DNA from 4 places in the Streptomyces sp. G7(2002) genome. Region 4 is predicted to be linked to each of the others. Evidence: riboswitches for the same ligand, from Rfam matches in the RefSeq annotation. Region 4 holds a riboswitch; each other region holds the start of a gene.
What was found. Region 4 has a riboswitch for cobalamin ahead of NUT86_RS13070 (prenyltransferase/squalene oxidase repeat-containing protein). Riboswitches for the same ligand answer to the same signal wherever they lie in the genome.
Positions count from the first base shown of each region.

Region 1: another riboswitch for cobalamin. It lies ahead of metE (5-methyltetrahydropteroyltriglutamate--homocysteine S-methyltransferase); the one in region 4 lies ahead of NUT86_RS13070 (prenyltransferase/squalene oxidase repeat-containing protein).
Region 2: another riboswitch for cobalamin. It lies ahead of thiI (tRNA uracil 4-sulfurtransferase ThiI); the one in region 4 lies ahead of NUT86_RS13070 (prenyltransferase/squalene oxidase repeat-containing protein).
Region 3: another riboswitch for cobalamin. It lies ahead of cobN (cobaltochelatase subunit CobN); the one in region 4 lies ahead of NUT86_RS13070 (prenyltransferase/squalene oxidase repeat-containing protein).

Region 1 covers NZ_CP102609.1:7,446,234-7,449,436, forward strand. The annotation lists gene metE (5-methyltetrahydropteroyltriglutamate--homocysteine S-methyltransferase) at 1-1,501, opposite strand, end outside; cobalamin riboswitch at 1,674-1,861, opposite strand; gene NUT86_RS31750 (aldo/keto reductase) at 2,047-3,105, shown strand.
Region 2 covers NZ_CP102609.1:503,290-506,492, forward strand. The annotation lists gene NUT86_RS02240 (beta family protein) at 340-1,389, opposite strand; cobalamin riboswitch at 1,547-1,765, shown strand; gene thiI (tRNA uracil 4-sulfurtransferase ThiI) at 1,918-3,132, shown strand.
Region 3 covers NZ_CP102609.1:4,854,152-4,857,354, reverse strand. The annotation lists gene cobG (precorrin-3B synthase) at 106-1,647, opposite strand; cobalamin riboswitch at 1,785-1,945, shown strand; gene cobN (cobaltochelatase subunit CobN) at 1,980-3,203, shown strand, end outside.
Region 4 covers NZ_CP102609.1:3,179,549-3,182,751, forward strand. The annotation lists gene NUT86_RS13065 (MBL fold metallo-hydrolase) at 1-761, shown strand, start outside; cobalamin riboswitch at 1,071-1,192, shown strand; gene NUT86_RS13070 (prenyltransferase/squalene oxidase repeat-containing protein) at 1,416-2,723, shown strand; gene NUT86_RS13075 (SCO2322 family protein) at 2,723-3,203, shown strand, end outside.

The DNA.
Region 1 (3,203 bases), 4.3 Mb from region 4:
CCGGCTCACCGTGCACCAGCACATCGATACCGGCCTTCTCCTGGAAGGCGAGGACCTCGCGGATCTCCGCCGAGATCCGCTCCTTGTACCCTTCGGCGTCGAGCCGCCCGGCCCGCAGCTCGGCGCGGGCGGTGCGCAGTTCGGCGGTCTGCGGGAACGAACCGATGGTGGTGGTCGGCAGCAGCGGCAGCCCGAGGTGCGCGCGCTGGGCGGCGGCACGTTCGGCGTACGGCTGGGAACGGCGGCCGTCGGCGTCGGTGACGGCCGCGGCGCGGGAGCGCACCGCCGGGTCATGGGTGAGCGCCGAGCCTGCCCGGGAGGACAGGTCCGCGCGGTTGGCGGCGAGTTCGGCCGCGATGGTGTCGGTGCCCCGCGCCAGCCCGCGCGCCAGCGTCACGATCTCCGTGGTCTTCTGCCGGGCGAAGGCGAGCCAGCGGGCGATCTGCGGGTCGATGTCCCGCTCGGCGCCGGTGTCCAGCGGGACGTGCAGCAGTGAGCAGGAGGACGACACATCGACCCGCCCGGCCAGGCCCAGGAGCGTGCCCAGGGTGGCCAGCGACTTCTCGTAGTGGTTGATCCACACATTGCGGCCGTTGACGACGCCGGCGATCAGCCGCTTGCCGGGCAGCCCGCCGACCGCAGCGAGAACCTTGAGGTTGCCGGCCGCGGCTCCGGTGAAGTCCAGCGCCAGGCCCTCGACGGGCGCCTTGGCCAGCACCGGCAGCGCCTCGCCCAGCCGGTCGAAGTACGAGGCGACCAGCAGCTGCGGGCGGTCGGTGAGTGTGCCGAGGTCGCGGTAGGCGCGGGCCGCCGCGTTGAGCACGGCGGGGGAGCGGTCCTGCACCAGCGCCGGCTCGTCCAGCTGCACCCAGTCGGCGCCGGCCGCCCGCAGATCGGCGAGCACCTCGGCGTAGACGGGCAGCAGCCGGTCGAGCAGCGTCAGCGGATCGAAGCCGGCCGCGACGCCGGGCGCGGGCTTGGCCAGCAGGAGGTAGGTGACCGGCCCGACGAGGACCGGGCGCGCGGCGAGGCCCAGGCCGAGCGCCTCCGTCAGCTGGCCGACCTGCTGGGCGGAGTCCGCGGCGAAGACCGTGTCCGGCCCCAACTCCGGTACGAGATAGTGGTAGTTGGTGTCGAACCACTTGGTCATTTCCAGCGGCGTCACGTCCTGGGTGCCGCGGGCCATCGCGAAGTAGCCGTCCAGGGGGTCGGCGGCCACCGCGGCGCGGTGCCGGGCCGGGATCGCGCCGACCATCACGCTGGTGTCCAGGACGTGGTCGTAGTACGAGAAGTCGCCGGTCGGCACCTCGTGGACGCCGGCCCCGGCGAGCTGCTGCCAGTTGTCGCGGCGCAGCCCGGCGGCGGTGGTGCGGAGGGCGTCGGCGCCGACCCGGCCCTTCCAGTAGCCCTCGATGGCCTTCTTCAGTTCACGGTTCGGCCCCTGACGGGGGTAGCCGTGCACGGTCGCTCGTGCTGCCGCGGCTGCGGACCTGCTGGTCACGGAACTCTCCTTCGCGAGTGTGTCTCCATGGACCCCGGGAGGGTCGAGGACGCGAAGGGACGGCAAACCTGGCGGGCCCCGGCGCTCTGCCGCCGGCCGTGCCCGCCCGATGTGTCCGCCGACCCGCCCTCGAGGTCACCGAGATCACCCCGCACACCGGTGGCGCGGGGGCACTGGCAGGTCTTCGGACTCGCGGGCACGTCCGCCGAAGGCGGACATCTACTGGCCGTCGCTTCCCAGACCCGGCCGGGCCCAGTGCGTATGACGGCGGTCGTTCCCACTCACCGCTGCGGGGCAGTCCCGGATTTCCACCGGGTTCCCTCTTGCGACGCGCCTGCCTGGCGGGCAGGGCGAACCAGTTGCACCGGCCACCCTAGGCGCTGGCGCCCGGATCGGACACCGGGGCCGGGGCTCCCGCGGGTGACATGGGCCACCGCCGGGACGCCGCGCGGCCCCGCCCGCGGCGCCGTCGCTTGCCCTGGAGTGCGCTCCAGCTCCTAGCGTGGGCGCACGATCTGCAGCTGTCGCTGAGCGAAGGGAACACCGTGCGCTACACACTGTTCGGCAGGACCGGTCTGCGGGTGAGCGAGCTGAGTCTGGGCGCCATGACCATCGGCGACGACTGGGGCTGGGGCGCCCCCAAGGACACCAGCGGCCGGATCCTGGACGCCTACGCGGAGGCGGGCGGCAACTTCATCGACACCGCCAACAACTACACCGGCGGCACCTCCGAGCGAATCCTCGGTGAGCTGCTCGAAGGCCGCCGGGACCGCTTCGTCCTGGCCAGCAAGTACACCTGCGCGACCCGCAAGGGGGAGGTGAACGCGGCGGGCAACCACCGCAAGAACCTGGTCCGGTCGGTGGAGGCGAGCCTGGACCGGCTGCGCACCGACCACCTCGATGTGCTGTGGGTGCACGCACGGGACAACTTCACTCCCGTGGAGGAGGTGATGCGGGCACTCGACGACGTGGTGCGCTCGGGAAAGGTGCTCTACATCGGCGTCTCCGACTGGCCCGCCTGGGAGATCGCGCAGGCCAACACCCTTGCCGAGCTGCGCGGCTGGACCGCCTTCGCGGGCTCGCAGCTGCGCTACAACCTGCTGGAGCGGACGCCGGAGCGCGAACTGCTGCCGCAGGCCCGCGCCTTCGATCTGGCCGTGCTGGCCTGGGCGCCGCTCGCGGCCGGCAAGCTCACCGGAAAGTACCGCCGCGGCGAGACGGGCCGGCTGGACACCGTCGACGCGGGCACCGTGCGGGACCACAACGAGGAGGAGACCGTCACCGCGGTGCTGGAGATCGCCGAGCAGGGCGGCTGGAGCCCCGCGCAGGTGGCCCTGGCGTGGCTGCGCAGCCGGCCCGGCAACATCATCCCGATCATCGCTGCCACCAAGGAGAGCCAGCTCCTCGACAACCTCGGCGCCGTCGGCATCACGCTGGACGCCGACGCGCTGGCCCGGCTCGACCGGACCAGCGCGGTGCCACTGGGCTTCCCCCACGACTTCCTGCGGGAGCCGGGCATCATCGAGAACGTCTACGGCGACCGCTGGGCCGAGATCGACGACCGGCGCTCCACCTACCGCCGTACGGCGAGCGAGATCCGCTGACCGGACGCCGCGCCACGGGCGCCCGCCGCCTGCCGGGTTCGCCCGGTACGCCGAACGCCGCCACCCCTGGGGGCCGGGCGGCGGCGTTCGGTGGTCTC
Region 2 (3,203 bases), 2.7 Mb from region 4:
GGCGCTGACCGAAGTCCGAGGACGGGCATCGGCGTGTCACGGGGACGCACGAGACGGGCTGGAACTCCTGGTACGCAGCAGCGGGTTGGGGGCTGCGGTCCGCACCGGGTGCCTCGGCCACCAGCCCTAACGGTCCCATCGGTACGACCGCGCCTACCTCAACAGCTTCCGGCCCGACTGGCCCGACTGGCCGACGTCATGACGTACGCCTGCACCTGCAGCTGGACCTCGGCCCGCGGATCCAGGACGCCCGGCTGGACGACTACGCCCGACTGCTCGCCGCCCAGGGGCTGCGCCGCAATTGCGGCGCCCACACCCGGGTGGCCACTACATGCCAGTTCAGGGACGGCCCAAAGCCGTGAGCCGAGACGTCACGACGGCCAGATGATGCGACGTCGCCCAGGCTCGCCACTCCGTCCCGCCGCCTGCTTTCGCCCGCTGCCGTTTCGCACAGTCCTGCAAACGAGCGTCTCCCCACGACGTGCCCGCGCCGGTGGGCGGCCAATGAGGCGAGGAGACCAGGTCACGACTGAGGGTGAAGAAGTCGTCGTTGCCGGGACGGATCTTTGGATAGACGAAGACCTGCCAGTCTGCCGCCGTGGTGTAACGCATGTTGGGATGCGGAGTCCCACGAGTCCTCAGCGGCATTCGCGGGTGCGTTACACCGAAGTCGCCGAAATCAGGAAAGTTTCCACGCCACCGATCGCAAACCTGCTTCCAGAGAAGCGCGTCTTCCCTCACTACCGGCGTTGCTCGTCCACGTGGGAAGTTCGCCAGATTGACCGGGAAGGCACCGGCGGCCACGCACTCATGGCGCCAAGGCCAACGCGCCATGTGATGGAGAGTTTCCAGCACCTCAACTGTCAGTGCCGCCCTTCTGTCCCGAGAATGCACGGGTCCGGCGTCAATGAGCAGATCGATTTCCTCCGGAACAGCGTGGAGTGTGCGGAGCATCTCGCGGACTCGTGCATCGTCCGGGCGCAGTTCTTGTGCATCACGAGCCGACGAGATGCGTAGACAACCGCCCTGCTGGTGCCACGCCATCACCGCACGAACCTCAGCGAGCGTCTCATCGGTATCAGTACCTCTGAAGACCGGGCGCATCGCGACCTGCCGCTGGCTCAGTGACTCACCGACCCGCACCATCGGACCGCCCACATCACCTTTGAGCACCCGCACGGCCGGTAAGGCTCCGCAATCGACCGTGAGGACCATTCCATTCGGAACGTAGTCCATGGCACGGTTGCAGAAGGTCTCCAGAAGATCTCGAACGTCGCAGTCGGGCACGACCTCCATCACCGGGCGTATCTGCGACTGCACCTCCGCCGACGCATGTCCCAGTGCCAGAAACTCCCCCACCTTGCCCTTGAGAATGGGAACGTAGGCCACCGGCTCCCCCAAGCACAGTACGCACTAAGCCAGTTGAAGTACCAATCACTACTCCCAGAATGACGCATCGTTCCCATACCCGACAGAGTCTCGAATCAGCCATCCCGACTCAAAGTGCAGAATCAAGGTCTGGTTCACGGAATGCGATCCGCCTTGTCTACCCTGGACCGGCAGCTGGTTCGCCCCGTCCGCCAGACGGGGTGTCGCAAGAGGGAACCCGGTGGGAGTCCGGGACTGCCTCGCAGCGGTGAGTGGGAACGACCGCCGTCATGAAGCACTGGGCCCGCATGGGACCTGGGAAGCGACGGTCAGTAGGTGTCCGGTCCTTCGGGATGTGCCCATGAGTCCGAAGACCTGCCACTGCTCGTGCGGGGTGTATCGCCGCGCACGGATTCACGCGTCCCGGCAGCGGGACCGCTGAGCGAGTGGTGTGTTCCACCCAGCCCTGCGCAGAGCGGGGGCGGGCGGGCCCGCACCCCGTTCGCGGCCCGGCGCCGGCCCTCACGACGACTCGCGAAGGAGAGTTTCGTGCCCGGCGAACCGAGCATTCCCTCCAGCCCCTCCCCCAGAGCGCCCCGCCCGAGCGGACCCTGTGTCCTGCTCAAGCATGGTGAGGTCTTCCTCAAGGGCCGCAACCGGCACCTGTTCACCGAGCGGCTGCACGACAACCTCCGCGGCGCCCTGCGCGGCATCGGCGGTTCCACATGGATCAAGTCCGGCCAGAACGTCACCGTGCTCGGCGGCGAGGTCCCGTTGGACGACCTCGTGGAGCGCGCCCGCCGGGTGATCGGGTTCAACTCGGTGGAGCCTGCCCTGCGCGTTCCGAGCACCGTGTCGGACATCACCGAGACAGCCGTGGAGGCGCTCGCCACCGCTCGCGCGGAACGGCCCGGAATCAGTTTCGCCGTGCGGGCCAAGCGGCGGAACAAGAACTTCGAGATGACCTCCTCGCAGTTCGAGCGCTTTCTCGGGGCCCGTATCCGGGAAGCCCTCGGTCCCCTGCCGGTGAACCTCTCCAGCCCGGATGTACTGGTCTCGGTCGAGATCGACCACAAGGAGAGCTACGTCTCCTGGACCCGTCACCAGGGGCCGGGCGGACTGCCCGTGGGCTCCAGCGGACGCGCCCTGGTACTGCTCTCCGGCGGCTACGACTCGCCCGTGGCGGCCTACCGGGCGATGCGCCGCGGACTGCGCTGCGACTTCGTGCACTTCACCGGCGCTCCGTACACGAACGCCGCTTCGGTCTACAAGGCTTACGCCCTCGCCCGTGAACTCAACCGCTACCAGCCCGGTGGGCGACTGCACGTCATCGCGCTCGGTCACGCACAGAAGCAACTGGCCATCGCGGGGGCCGGCCGGCTCCAGGTCGTTGCGCAGCGAAGGCTGATGGTTCGCGCCGCTTCCGCGCTGGCGGACCGGACCCGGGCTGAGGCACTGGTGACCGGCGACAGCCTGGGGCAGGTGGCCAGTCAGACCCTGGCGAACATGGCCGCCGTCGACGAGGCGGCAACCCTGCCGGTGCTGCGGCCGCTGGTCGGCTGGGAGAAGCAGGAGATCATCAACGAAGCCCGGTCCATCGGCACCGCGGAGATCTCCGTGCTGCCGGACGAGGACTGCTGCAAGCTCCTCGCACCGCCCCGGGTCACCCTCTGCGCCGGGCTGACCGACCTGCATACGGTGGAGAAGCGCCTCGACCTGGACGACGTGGTGGACGGCCTGCTGCGCGACATCCAGGTCATGTAACCGGGAGACTCCGGCGAGGAGGCGGAGCCCGGCGCGGACAGCCCGGACCTCCGCCCCGAGTCCGGCCGCCC
Region 3 (3,203 bases), 1.7 Mb from region 4:
CCTCGGGGTTGTCGGGTACGGGGCGGTTCTGGAGGTGGGGCATGGCGCTGTGGGTCGGGGGTGGTTCATGAGGTGGTGGGGCAGGGAGCTGCGGGTCGGGGCGGTTCATGAGGTGGCGGGGCAGGGAGCTGCGGAGGGTGCCGCCGGTGCGGGGTGCGGGACGGGTGCGCTCTGCGGCTGTACTACGGAGACGCGGTAGCCCTCCGCCGTCGCCAGCACATCGACCCAGGCGCCGTGCGGGTGGCCGCAGCGGCGTTCGCAGCCGGACCAGTACACGGGGAGCCGGCGCAGGGCGGCGGGCTGCGGTCCTGGCTCGCCGGGGACAGGGGTGCCCGCGGTGACGGCGGCCGTCGCGTCGGCCCGTACATCGGTACGGGACTTGGCGCAGCCGGGGCGGCCGGTGCAGGCGCCGACGCGGTGCCAGGGGGAGTCCGGGTCGGTGATCAGTCCGGCGGCGGACAGTTCGCGCAGGCGGGGAGCCGCCGTGTCGGCGGACAGCCCGGGGATGACGACGCCGCGCCAGGGGGTGAGGCGGAGCGCGCCGGCACCGTCCTCGGCGGCGACGGCGGTCAGCAGACGCCACTGGGCGACCGACAGCCGCCCCAGCGGCGCGAGGACGGAGAGCGCACGGGCGCCGTCGGTGCCCTCGATGACGCCGGGGGCGGAGGAGTCGGCGTACGGGACGGAGGCGGGGGGCGGGGCGGATCCGGCGTACGGGACGGACCCGGTGAACGGGACGGACTCGGCGCACGGCGCGGAGGCGGGTGCGGGCGCCCCGGTCGCGTCGGGGGTACCGGTCACGTCCCCGGCCCCGGCCACCGCCGCAGCCACCTCCCCGGCCACCTCCGCGCACCCGATGCCCGCCGCGCGCAGTCGCTCCGCGACGGCCCGGGCCGTCAGGCCGTGTCCGTCCGGGAGTTCACGTACCCGCCAGGCGCCGCTGCCGCTCGCCGCGGCGGCGGTCAGGAAGGCCTCGGCGGCGGTGAGGGCGGCCCGCGGGGCGTCCGGACCGGCGATCCGCAGCGCCGCCGGATCGTCGCCGACCCGCAGCAGCGCGGTACCCCCGGCCTCGGCCGGGCACCCGGCCCCGGACAGATCCCCGGACCCGGCCCCGCCCCGTTCTGCGACCAAGCTCACATCCCCGCCGAGTGCCGCCACATCGCCCCGTCCGTCGTCCAGGACGAAGAGGAATCGGCCCGACAGCGCGGTCGCGGACTCGCTCGCGCAGAGCAGTCCGTCCAGCTCACGGGCCCACAACCGCACGTCAGAAGGGGTGTGCCGGTCGAGTCCGGCCAGCGGCGAGGCGAGGATGTTGCGGACGCGTTCGTGGCGCTCGGAGGGCAGCAGGCCGGCGTCGCGCAGCAGGGCGGCGAGCCGGCCGCCGCAGCCGTCCGCCAGGCCGCGGAGTTCCGCGTTGCCGCGGGAGGTGAGCGAGAGGTGGCCGTCGCCGAGCCGGTCCGCTGCGTCGGCCAGCGCCTCGGCCTGACGCACCGTCAAGTCTCCGGCGGGCAGCCGCACTCGGGCGAGGTGGCCATCGGCGGCGGAGTGCAGCCGCAGCGCTCCCGGGCAGGCGTCACCGCGGTCCCGTATGGGCGGTTCGGCACCTTGGGGCCGTATCGAGGGGGAGGGCGGCATGGCCGCGAGCATACCCACGGAGGCGGGTGGCTCATCGGGGCCGGATCCGGCCAAGCTCCCGGTCCGGATCCGGGTACGGAGGCGCGCGCCCCCCGTCCCGCCGCGGCCGGTCCGGAGGCCCGCTTACCTCCCCCGTCCACAGCCCTTACTATGCAGGTCGGTGGGTCGGCTGGCCCATCGACGCCAGCGACGGCGCAGGGTCTTACGGCCCAAGGGAGGAAGCCCGGTGAGAATCCGGCGCGGTCCCGCCACTGTGAACCCGGCAACTGCCGGGTGAGCCAGGAACTCCCGCCGTCCATACGACCACCCGGGGCGCGGATACCCCGAGGAAGGCCTGCGCTCGCATGCTTCTGCTGCTGTCGACCTCCGACACCGACCTGCTCAGCGCCCGCGCGGCCACGGGTCCCGTGCCGTACCGGCTCGCCAACCCCGCCCGCCTCGACGTCGCCGAACTCCCCGCGCTGCTGGAGGGCACCGACCTCGTCGTCGTACGCCTCCTCGGCGGCATCCGGGCCTGGGAGGAGGGCCTGGAGGTGCTGCTCGCCGAGGACCAGCACCGGCCGGTCGTCGTGCTCACCGGTGAACAGGCCCCCGACGCCCAGCTCATGGAGCAGTCCACGGTCCCGGTCGGTATCGCGGCCGAGGCGCACGCCTACCTCGCGCACGGCGGTCCCGCCAACCTCGACCAGCTCGCCCGCTTCCTCTCCGACACGGTGCTGCTGACCGGCCACGGCTTCGAGCCGCCGGAGCCCGCCCCGTCCTGGGGCCCGCTGGACTGGGAAGGGCGCAACGCGAGCGGCCCGCTGGTCGCCGTGCTCTACTACCGCGCGCACCACATGAGCGGTAACACCGCTTTCGTCCGGACCCTGTGCGAGCAGATCGAGGCGGCGGGCGGGCGCGCCCGGCCGCTGTTCGTGGCCTCCCTCCGCGCCCCCGAACCGGAGTTGATCGAGGCGCTGGGGTCCGCCGACGCCCTGGTCACCACGGTCCTCGCGGCGGGCGGCAGCAAGCCCGCCGAGGCCTCCGCCGGCGGCGACGACGAATCCTGGGACGCGGGCGCACTGGCCGCCCTGGACGTGCCGATCCTGCAGGCCCTGTGCCTGACAGGGCCGCGCAGCGCCTGGGAGGAGAACGACGAGGGGCTGTCGCCGCTGGACGCCGCCTCGCAGATCGCGGTCCCCGAGTTCGACGGCCGGCTGATCACCGTCCCGTTCTCCTTCAAGGAGGTCGACGAGGACGGTCTGCCGGTCTACGTCGCCGACCCCGAGCGCGCCGCCCGGGTCGCCGGGATCGCCGTCCGCCACGCCCGGCTGCGCCACATCCCGGCCGCGCAGAAGCGCCTCGCGCTGGTGCTGTCCGCCTACCCCACCAAGCACTCCCGTATCGGCAACGCGGTCGGCCTGGACACCCCGGCCAGCGCCGTGGCGCTGCTGCGCCGTCTCCGGGCGGACGGCTACGACTTCGGCGACGAGAGTGCCGAGCCGGTCCCGGGCCTGGAGTCCGGCGACGGCGACGAGCTGATCTACGCCCTCATCGACGCCGGCGGCCACGACCAGGAGTGGCTCACC
Region 4 (3,203 bases):
AGGCCGAACCGGGCCAGTGGCTCGATTACCTGCTCACCAAGCTCGCAGCGGCGGGCGCACCGGACGACCATCTGGCGCCTCTGCGGAAGGCGCGCGCCACTGGGGGCGGCCGGAAGCTGCCCGGCCGGCGGGCCGCGCTGCCGGACCGCGGTATCGACCCCGGCGCGCTGCTCGACCTGCCGGGGCGCCGGGTGCGCGCCATCTGGACGCCCGGTCACACCCCCGGGCATGTGTGCCTCCACCTGGAGGAGGAGCACCCCTCGGCGCGGACCCCCGGCTTCGGCCGGCTGTTCTCCGGCGACCACCTCCTGCCCGGCATCACCCCGCACATCGGCCTGTACGAGGCCCCGGACGACGGTCTTGGCGCGCACGATGGCGCGCACGAAGGGGAGAGCCTGCGGGAGGGCACCGACCCCCTGGGCGACTACCTCGACTCCCTCGAACGCGTCGGCCGGCTCTCCCCCGCCGAGGTGCTGCCCGCCCATCAGCACGCCTTCACCGACGCCGGTGGCCGGGTGCGCGCGCTGATCGCCCACCACGAGGAGCGGCTGGCCCGGCTGAGAGCGCTGCTCCAGGAACCGCGCACCGTCTGGCAGCTCGCCGAGACCATGGAGTGGAACCGCCCCTGGGAGCAGATCCCGTACGGCTCCCGCAACATCGCCGTGTCGGAGGCCGGGGCCCATCTGCGCCGTCTGGTGAAGCTGGGGCATGCGGAGGGGGTGCCGGGCTCCGATCCGGTGACCTACCGGGCGGTGGGGTAGCTCGGTCGTCTCGCCGTCGCCTTCTGTGGCGAGGCGAGGGGCGGGTGTGGCGAGGCGAGGGGGCGGGCCGCTTGACGTGTGCCCGGCGCCTGGCCTCTTCGGCGCCCCGGCAGCAGGTTCGGTGCCCAGCACGTTCGGCACCCCGGCAGGTTCAGTGCCCAGCTCGTACCCGGTCCTCGTCCCTCCGGCTCGTCCGGCTCGTCCGACTACCGTCCCCCCGGCTCCCGTCCCCCCGGCTCACGCCCGGCTCATGCGCGGCTCCCCCCGGCTCGCGCCCACTTCCGTCGGCTCGTACGTGCGAGCGAGCGCCCGGCGGGTGCCGGTTAAGGTGTGCGGGACAACTTCATCCGTACCCGATCGGGGGAAGCCGGTGGAAATCCGGCGCTGACCCGCAACCGTGAGGACGGCCCGTCCGTACCGCGCCGGCTGGACCGGCAGGGACGGCCGTACGAGCCGGAGCACCCGAGGGGGCACGACCAAGGCTCCCGCCACCGGAAACGTCCGCCACACGGACGGCCGGTGCGCGGCACCGTCGAGGTATACGGAGCTGAGCCCGGTGCCACCGCGTCGCGATCCGAGGGGATCGGCGCGCGGGTGGTCGGCCGAGCGTGGCTGCGTACATCGCCGCGACCCGACCCGAGAGGCACCGACCCGATGGCCCCCATGGCTTCCATGGCTCACCAGGCCCCCCTGACGCACCCCGCCGCCTTCCTGGCGCGCCGCGCCGCCACGGCGCTGGCGGCCGCGGTGGTGCTGGGCACGGCCGCTGCCCCCGCCGCGTACGCCGACTCCCCTTCCGCGTCCCCCACGAAGCTGCCGGACGGCCTGTACGGCACCAAGGACCCGAAGTACGACGGGGTCTGGCGGCAGTCGCTGGCACTGCTGGCACAGGACACGGTGGGGCTGCGGCCCGCGGCGTCCGCCGTGCGCTGGCTGGTCGGGCAGCAGTGCGCCGACGGCGCGTTCACCGCCTTCCGCGCCGAGCCCGGCAAGCCCTGCGACGGCAAGACCATGCGGGACACCAACCAGACGGCCGCCGCCGTGCAGGCACTGGCCGCGCTCGGCGGGCACGGTGACACCGTGAAGAAGGCCGTGGGCTGGCTGAAATCGGTGCAGAACGAGGACGGCGGCTGGAGCTCGATGGCCGGTTCGCCCAGCGACGCCAACTCCACGTCCGTGGTCATCGGCGCACTCGCGGCGGCGGGCGAGAAGCCGCAGTCCGTGACGTCGAAGAAGGGCGACAAGACCCCCTACGACGGGCTGCTCACCTTCCAGCTGGGCTGCGACGCGAAGGAGGGCGAGCGCGGCGCGTTCACCTTCCAGCTCAAGGGCGCCGCCCCGAACGCCGACGCCACCGCGGCCGCCGCGATCGGAGCGCTCGGAAAGGGCTTTGTCGTCGCGCCCGCAGATCAGCGCGCAAAGGCCCCGGTCAAGCCGCTGAACTGCACGGATGCCGGGGGCGAGAAGGCAGGCAAGGGCGATCCGGCGCAGGCCGCGGAGGGTGGCGACGCCTTCCTCGTCGCCCAGCTCGACAAGAACGGGCAGCATCTGCTCTCCGCGATGCCGGGCGCCGAGAAGCAGCCCGACGTCGGCAACACCGCGGATGCCGTGGTGGCGCTGGCGGCCGGTGGGCACGGTGCCGCCGCGGCGAAGCCGCTGAAGTGGCTGGAGAAGAACGCGGCGGAGTGGGCCGAGCAGAGCGGCCCCGCCGCATACGCCCAGCTGGTGCTGGCCGCGCACGCCACCGGCACCGACCCGCGCTCCTTCGGCGGCACCGACCTGGTGGCAGCGCTCAACGCCACCGGCCCGAAGCCGGCCGCCGCGCCGAAGAAGGACGCCGGGGACTCCGACGACTCCGCGGACGGCGGCGCCATCAGCGTGTGGTGGGTCATCGGCGTCGGCCTCGCCATCGGCGCCGGCATCGGGTTCCTGCTGAGCAGCCGGAAGAAGAACCAGCTCTGATGCGGCGTTCCAGGATCGCCGGCGCCGTGCTGCTGGCCGGTACGGTCACCGGCCTGGCCGCCGGGCCCGCGCAGGCGCAGGAGTACCGCTACTGGTCGTTCTGGGACGGCAAGGGCGGCTCCTGGGCGTATGCCACCCAAGGGCCGGCCACTCTGCGGCCGGCCGACGGCGCGGTCGAGGGCTTCCGTTTCACCGTCGGCGCCGACTCCGCCGCGGCCGGCAAGCCGCGCGGGGCCGCCGACTTCGACGCGATCTGCCGCGACACCCCCGCCAAGGACGGCCGTAAACGGATCGGCATCGTCCTGGACTTCGGCACCGCGGCGGACGCGCCCGGCGGGGAGCGGCCGCCGAAGGCCAGGGCCGAGTGTGCTCAGGTGTCGGAGGACGCCTCGGCGGGCGAGGCGCTGGCGGCGGTCGCCGGGCCGCTGCGCTATGACGCCAACGCCCTGCTGTGTGCCATCGCCGGCTACCCGAAGGCGG